Linked DNA regions of Chitinimonas arctica. The protein of the gene in region 1 interacts with the protein of each later gene in a pairwise test. Links are inferred from orthologs where the notes say so. Each region holds a gene or a part of one and is shown on either strand. Other genes may lie near its edges.

Region 1 (3,225 bases):
CATCCAGGCGCACGGCGATGGCGGCAAGCGCTTGCCGCTTTTGCAACGTTTACTTGCCGGTTGGCGGGAACAGGGCCTGGAGTTGGCGAGCCTGCAGCGTCTGAGTGAAATCCTCGACCCGGCCAAATTGCCCTGGCACACCGTTGAACTGCGCGCCTGGCCAGGCCATGGCGGCCTGCTGGCCTTGCAGGGAGAAGCTTTTCCCGGCTAGTGGCGAGAAGGTGGCCCATCCCTTGCTTTACTACTCTAACACCTCGTTGGAGTAGCAAAATGCTCACCGCCCTCGCCTATTACGAACCGCTCGCCAACTATCTGCAGCCGGCGCCGCCCGTGCCGCACACACGTCTGCCGGGACCGTTGCCGCTAGGCTTTCCGGAAGCATTCCGGGCTCGCTTGATCAGCCTGGCCAGCGATCCCAGCGTGGGTAACGACACCATGCAGCGCCTCTATTTCGACCTGGTGGTGTGTCCGCAGATCGAAGCCAGCATGCGCCGCATGCACCCGGCCAGCCAGGCCGGCCTCGACCAGCCGCGCAGCGAAGCCATTTTCCTCGACCCGGCATTTTCCTGGACCATCCATCTCGACGACCGCCTGCATCGGCGCTGGCAGGATTGCCTGCTGCGGCACGGCGAGCGCGCCGGCCTGGAAGACGTGGTCGGCTTGCTGGCAGGGTTTCGGATACTGGCGGAACATCTTGGGGATAGGGCCGCGTGGGCAAATACGCCTTGGCGGCCACCTGTGGACTTGTAAGCCGGCCGATCGCGTACGCGGCAATAAGCGACAACTCAATGCAAAATACGGGGCACCGACAGGACGAAGGATTCCACCGGTGCGTCGAAACTCTGGCCATCGTCGGCGCGGAACTGATAGCTGCCATGCATGGTCCCAACCGGCGAGCTGAGCGCCACGCCGCTGGTGTAGGCGAAGGCCTCGCCCGGCTTCAATTGGGGCTGTTCGCCCACCACGCCTTGGCCGCGGACTTCCTGGGTCTTGCCGTCCGCTTCGCTGATGATCCAATGCCGCGTCAGCAATTGGGCCGCCACGGAACCGGTGTTGACGATGCTGATGTGGTAGGCGAATACGTGCCGATTGGCATCCTCGTCCGATTGCTCGGCCAGGTACTGGGTTTGAACGGTGACGGTGATATCGTACTTGCGGGATTCGCCCATGAAGTGGCTCGGAAAAAAATGCGGTCGTAAAACGCTGGGCTCGGCGCCCGGCTACGCTTGCCGGGGAATTGGCCCGGACGTTCTCCTACTGATTACACGCGAAAATGTCGGCTTGAACAAGGCATCCTTCGCTTTCCGGTAAAATCGTACCTTTCCCCTCTCGCCGAGCGCCCGCCATGAGCCAGCCCACATTCCGCATTGCCCCCTCCATCCTGTCCGCCGACTTCGCAAAACTGGGCGAGGAAGTACGGAATGTGATCGCCGCGGGAGCCGATATCATCCATTTCGACGTGATGGACAACCACTACGTCCCCAACCTGACCATCGGCCCGCTGGTGTGCCAGGCCATCCGGCCCTGTACCGAAGCCATGATCGATGTACACCTGATGGTCAAACCGGTCGATGCCATCGTGCCGCTGTTCGCCAAGGCCGGCGCGGACTTGATTACCTTCCATCCCGAAGCCAGCGAGCATATCGACCGCACCCTGGGGCTGATCAAGGAGCAAGGCTGCAAGGCTGGCCTGGTGTTCAATCCGGCCACGCCGCTGTCCCATCTGGACTATGTGATGGATAAGATCGATATGGTGCTGCTGATGTCGGTCAATCCCGGTTTCGGCGGCCAGAAGTTCATTCCGGCGACCCTGGACAAGCTGCGCGAGGCGCGCCGCCGCATCGATGAATATACCGCCCGCACCGGCCGGGAGATCTGGCTGGAGATCGACGGCGGCGTCAAGGTGGACAATATCGCCGAGATCGCCCGCGCGGGTGCCGACACCTTCGTGGCCGGCTCGGCCATTTACGATTCGCCCGACTACCAGGCCACCATCGCAGCGATGCGCGCCGAGTTGGCCAAGGTCGGCGCATGAGCGGAGCCCTCTATATCCTCACCGGGGCCTCGCGCGGCCTGGGCCTGGGCATCGCGCGCGCCATCGCCGCACGGGGCGGCCAGCTGCTGGCCGTCGCCCGCAGCGAGAGTGCCGAACTGGCGCAATTGGGCCGGGATATGCCGGGCTATCGGTTTTTCCCCTGCGACCTTGCCGACGCGGCCCAGCTGGAAGCGTTGACCGGGGCGCTTTGCGGTGCGCTGGGCAGCGCGCGCGACCTCTACCTGATCAACAATGCCGGCGTCACCGGCCCCATCGCGCCGGCCGGCCGCTATCAGCACAGCGACCTTGTCCACTGCCTGGCGGTCAACCTGACCGCCGCCATGCACTTGAGCAATGCCTTTATCGCGCATGTGCAGGAAAGGCCGGGAGATCGCCGCATCCTCAATATCAGCTCGGGCGCCGGCCGCAATCCCTACCCGAGCTGGACCGCCTATTGCACCAGCAAGGCGGGCCTCGACATGTATAGCCGCTGCGTTGGGGTGGAACAGGCGGAACACGCCAACGGCATCCGCATCGCCGCCGTCGCGCCCGGCATTATCGATACCGATATGCAAGCCGACATCCGCGCCAGTACGCCCGAGGACTTCCCCTTGGTCGAACGCTTCAAGGCTTACCAGGCCGACGGCGCACTGAGCGACCCGGACCGGGCCGGGGCCGATCTCCTGCGCTTGCTGCATGGCACGCATATGGGCTTCGGGGACCTGCTCGATATACGCACCTTCGCCAGCTAAGCCCACGCCGCGCCTGCCGCAATGGCGGGCATGCATGTCCACTTGGCCCTTGCCTGCATAAGCGCCTATAAATATTGCGGCTGCCAGCGAAATGCAGCCGCACATAAGGCGAAGAGGGCGAGACATGGCGGACAACAAGGCAGCGGGCGGACAAACCGACACGCTTCAGGGCACGGACGTGGCCGAACTGGTGGTGCGCTATCTGGAAGCCATTGGCGTCGAGTACGTGTTTGGCGTACCGGGCGGCGCGGTCGAACCCGTCTACAACGCCTTAGCCCGCAGCGCCCGGCGCGGCGGGCCAAGGGCGGTGGTGGCACGGCACGAGGCCGGTGCGGCCTTTATGGCGGAGGGTTACACCCGCGAGACCGGCCGGCTCGGTGTCTGCATCGCCACCTCGGGTCCGGGCGCCACCAATCTGATCACCGGCGTGGCCTGCGC
Region 2 (3,202 bases), 170 kb from region 1 along the record:
CCAGCGCACCGTTGCGTGCCTGGAGCTTGTCGTTTTGAGTACGCTGGTCGGCCAGTTGCGACTCGATCTGCCATACCTTCAGCCACGAACCCTTGCCTATCCATAAAGGCCATTGGAGCAAGACGATACAGGCGGCGAGAATGACGGCAAGAAGGCGCATGGGCGCGATTGTATGGGCGGAGGCCTTACTAGGGAAGCTCTGCCAGGGTTATTAGTCTGAGTCAGCGGCATATCTGCCCCAAAATCTCCTGATTCGCACTTGTGCCAACAGGAGTAGACAGTGATGCCCAAGCTGCGATTGGCACCTAGCTCCACATCTCTCGGGGTAGGTAACGGTTGCAATATACCTGCGTGTGCATATGCGTTTAGCGTGAGGATGATTCAGGCTTTTACCTGATGGGAAGTTGACGGCGCTATGCGTTAAAAAGCTCCGGCGCACGCTTGGCATGGGCTAGGCGAACCTTTAAGGCCCATACTCCCCTGACAACCCGCGAAGGCCACCATGAGCCCATATGACGCGCTGTTCGAACAATTCGAGATCACCCCGACTAAAGCCAGAGACTTCTTGGAAGCTCACTTGCCGCCAGTGGTACGCGAGCAAATCGACTTGGACACACTGCATTTGGAACCCAGCTCCCATCTCGATCCGGGTATGCGAGTTTATTACTCGGACACCCTATATTCGGCGAAAACCGTTGGGCAGGATGGGTATAAAAGTCTGCTGATCTATATCATGAAAGAAGAGGGCAACGACATTCCCGAAGTTTTATTGAAAACCTTGGCGCGTGGCTCACCACAGTGCGAGGAGCTTGTAATGCCCCTCATCCAGATGGTTGAACAGCGCGGTGAAAAGCGCGGCCTGAAATTGGGTGAACAGCGCGGTATGGAACGCGGAATAGAGCTGGGTCGCACAGAATATTGGCAAAAAATGAAACAAGTCGCTCGCGCCATGGTGGCAAACGGTATGGACAAAGCCACGGTGATGCAGATAACCAGGGTTGGCGAGTTGGCCTTCAAAGAGTAGGCCATTGTCGCCCAGCGCTTGCTCCAGTCCACACCTCCCCCCCCCCAAAAAAAACGTGCTTGTGGGCCGCCGGCAGAACCCGCCGACGACCCACAAGCACTCGCTACTCGTTGCGGTTGCTTTCACCACAATGAGCGCAGAGAGATTTACCGCGGCCGAATCTGGTAAAACGCGGCACGACCCGGGTAGTAAGCCGCATCACCCAGCTCTTCTTCGATGCGCAGCAACTGGTTGTACTTGGCCATACGGTCCGAACGGCTGAGCGAGCCGGTCTTGATCTGCATGCAGTTGGTCGCCACGGCCAGGTCGGCGATGGTGCTGTCCTCGGTCTCGCCGGAGCGGTGCGACATCACCGAGGTGTAGCGATTGCGCTTGGCGAGGTCCACAGCCTGCAAGGTCTCGGTCAAGGTACCGATCTGGTTGACCTTGATCAGGATGGAGTTGCAGATACCCTTCTGGATGCCTTCGGCCAGAATCTTGCTGTTGGTGACGAACAGATCGTCGCCCACCAACTGCACGCGCTCGCCCAGGCGCTGGGTCAGCAGCTTCCAGCCGTCCCAATCGCGTTCGCCCATGCCGTCTTCGATCGAAATGATCGGGAAGCGGTTGGCCAGGCTTTCCAGGTAATCGACCATTTGCGCCGAGCTCAGCTCGCGCTTGTCGCTCTTCTTGAATACGTACTTACCGGTTTCCTTGTTGTAGAACTCGGAAGCGGCGCAATCGAGGGCGATCACGATATCTTCGCCGAAACGGTAACCGGCCTTTTCCACCGCGGCGCGGATCAGCTCCAGCGCGGCTTCGGCATTGGCCACGTCAGGCGCGAAACCGCCTTCGTCGCCCACTTGGGTAGGCAGATGCTGGTCGTGCAGGATCTTCTTCAGATGATGGAAGATCTCCGCGCCATAGCGCAGCGCTTCACGGAAGGTGGGCGCGCCGACCGGAACGATCATCAGTTCCTGGAAATCCAGGCTGTTGTTGGCGTGCTCGCCGCCGTTGATCACGTTCATCATCGGAACCGGCAGCGCCATCGGGCCGGAGCCGCCGATATAGCGGTACAGCGGCAGACCCGCTTCTTCGGCAGCCGCCTTGGCCACCGCCATCGACACCGCCAGGATGGCGTTGGCGCCCAGGCGGCCCTTGTCGTCGGTGCCGTCCAGTTCCAGCATGGTGCGGTCGATAAACGCCTGCTCGGACGCATCCAGGCCGATGATCGCTTCGCAGATTTCGGTATTGATATGCTCGACCGCCTTCAGTACGCCTTTGCCCAGGTAGCGGCTCTTGTCGCCGTCACGCAGTTCCAGCGCTTCCCGCTCACCGGTGGAGGCGCCGCTGGGTACGGCGGCACGGCCCATGACGCCGCTTTCCAGCAGCACATCGGCTTCAACCGTGGGGTTGCCGCGCGAGTCCAGAATCTCGCGGGCGATGACTTCTACGATAGCGCTCATCGTTGTTTCCTTGGATGTCGTTGGGAATGTCGATTCGAGCATGCCGGCGCCGGCCGGTGCCCCTCATTGCAAGCAGGGCACGGGACCGCGAGGGAAAGGCCGGCATGCGGGCGGACTACAGCGTGTTTTCGTGCAGTGGCTGGCGCTTGACCAGACTGTCCAGTTCGCGCAGCACGGTCAGCAATTCTTTCATGCGCGGCAAGGGCCAGGCATTGGGGCCATCCGACATGGCTACGGCGGGATCGGGATGGGTTTCCATAAACAGGCCGCTGATGCCGACGGCGACCGCCGCACGGGCCAGCACCGGCACGAATTCGCGCTGGCCGCCGGATTTGTCGCCTTGTCCGCCGGGCAGTTGCACCGAATGGGTGGCATCGAATACCACCGGGCAACCGCTTTCGCGCATGATGGCCAGGCTGCGCATATCGCTGACCAGATTGTTGTAGCCGAAGCTGGCGCCACGCTCGCAAGTCATGAAGTTGTCTTCCGGCAAGCCGGCTTCGCGGGCCGCTTCGCGGGCTTTATCCATCACGTTCTTCATATCGCCCGGCGCCAGGAACTGGCCCTTCTTGATATTGACCGGCTTGCCCGACTGGGCGCAGGCACGGATAAAGTCGGTCTGACGGCAAAGAAAAGCCGGTGTCTGCAATACGTCCACGACGTCCGCCACCGGCTTGATCTGATCGATTTCGTGGATATCGGTCAAGACCGGCACCCCTACCTGCTCCCTGAC

Evidence for each region.
Region 2: the proteins of rpe (region 1) and eno interact in binary tests that used the Escherichia coli proteins (3 or more experiments, as listed by UniProt). The link is inferred for Chitinimonas arctica from one-to-one orthologs.

The regions. Positions count from the first base shown.
Region 1 is NZ_CP041730.1:465,684-468,908, forward strand. Bases 286-3,190 are described here. They hold rpe (ribulose-phosphate 3-epimerase), read left to right. Parts: upstream 286-1,345; coding sequence 1,346-2,035; downstream 2,036-3,190. Other genes in these bases: FNU76_RS02155 (hypothetical protein), read left to right, coding at 286-750; apaG (Co2+/Mg2+ efflux facilitator ApaG/CorD), read right to left, coding at 786-1,169; FNU76_RS02170 (SDR family NAD(P)-dependent oxidoreductase), read left to right, coding at 2,032-2,787; FNU76_RS02175 (thiamine pyrophosphate-binding protein), read left to right, coding at 2,912-3,190. Also shown: FNU76_RS02150 (polysaccharide deacetylase family protein), read left to right, coding at 1-211; more of FNU76_RS02155, read left to right, coding at 271-285; more of FNU76_RS02175, read left to right, coding at 3,191-3,225. UniProt on the Escherichia coli protein: Catalyzes the reversible epimerization of D-ribulose 5-phosphate to D-xylulose 5-phosphate.
Region 2 is NZ_CP041730.1:290,768-293,969, forward strand. Bases 321-3,202 are described here. They hold eno (phosphopyruvate hydratase), read right to left. Parts: upstream 2,470-3,202; coding sequence 1,171-2,469; downstream 321-1,170. Other genes in these bases: FNU76_RS01325 (Rpn family recombination-promoting nuclease/putative transposase), read left to right, coding at 503-1,024; kdsA (3-deoxy-8-phosphooctulonate synthase), read right to left, coding at 2,585-3,202. Outside these bases: cell division protein FtsB, read right to left, coding at 1-160. UniProt on the Escherichia coli protein: Catalyzes the reversible conversion of 2-phosphoglycerate (2-PG) into phosphoenolpyruvate (PEP). It is essential for the degradation of carbohydrates via glycolysis.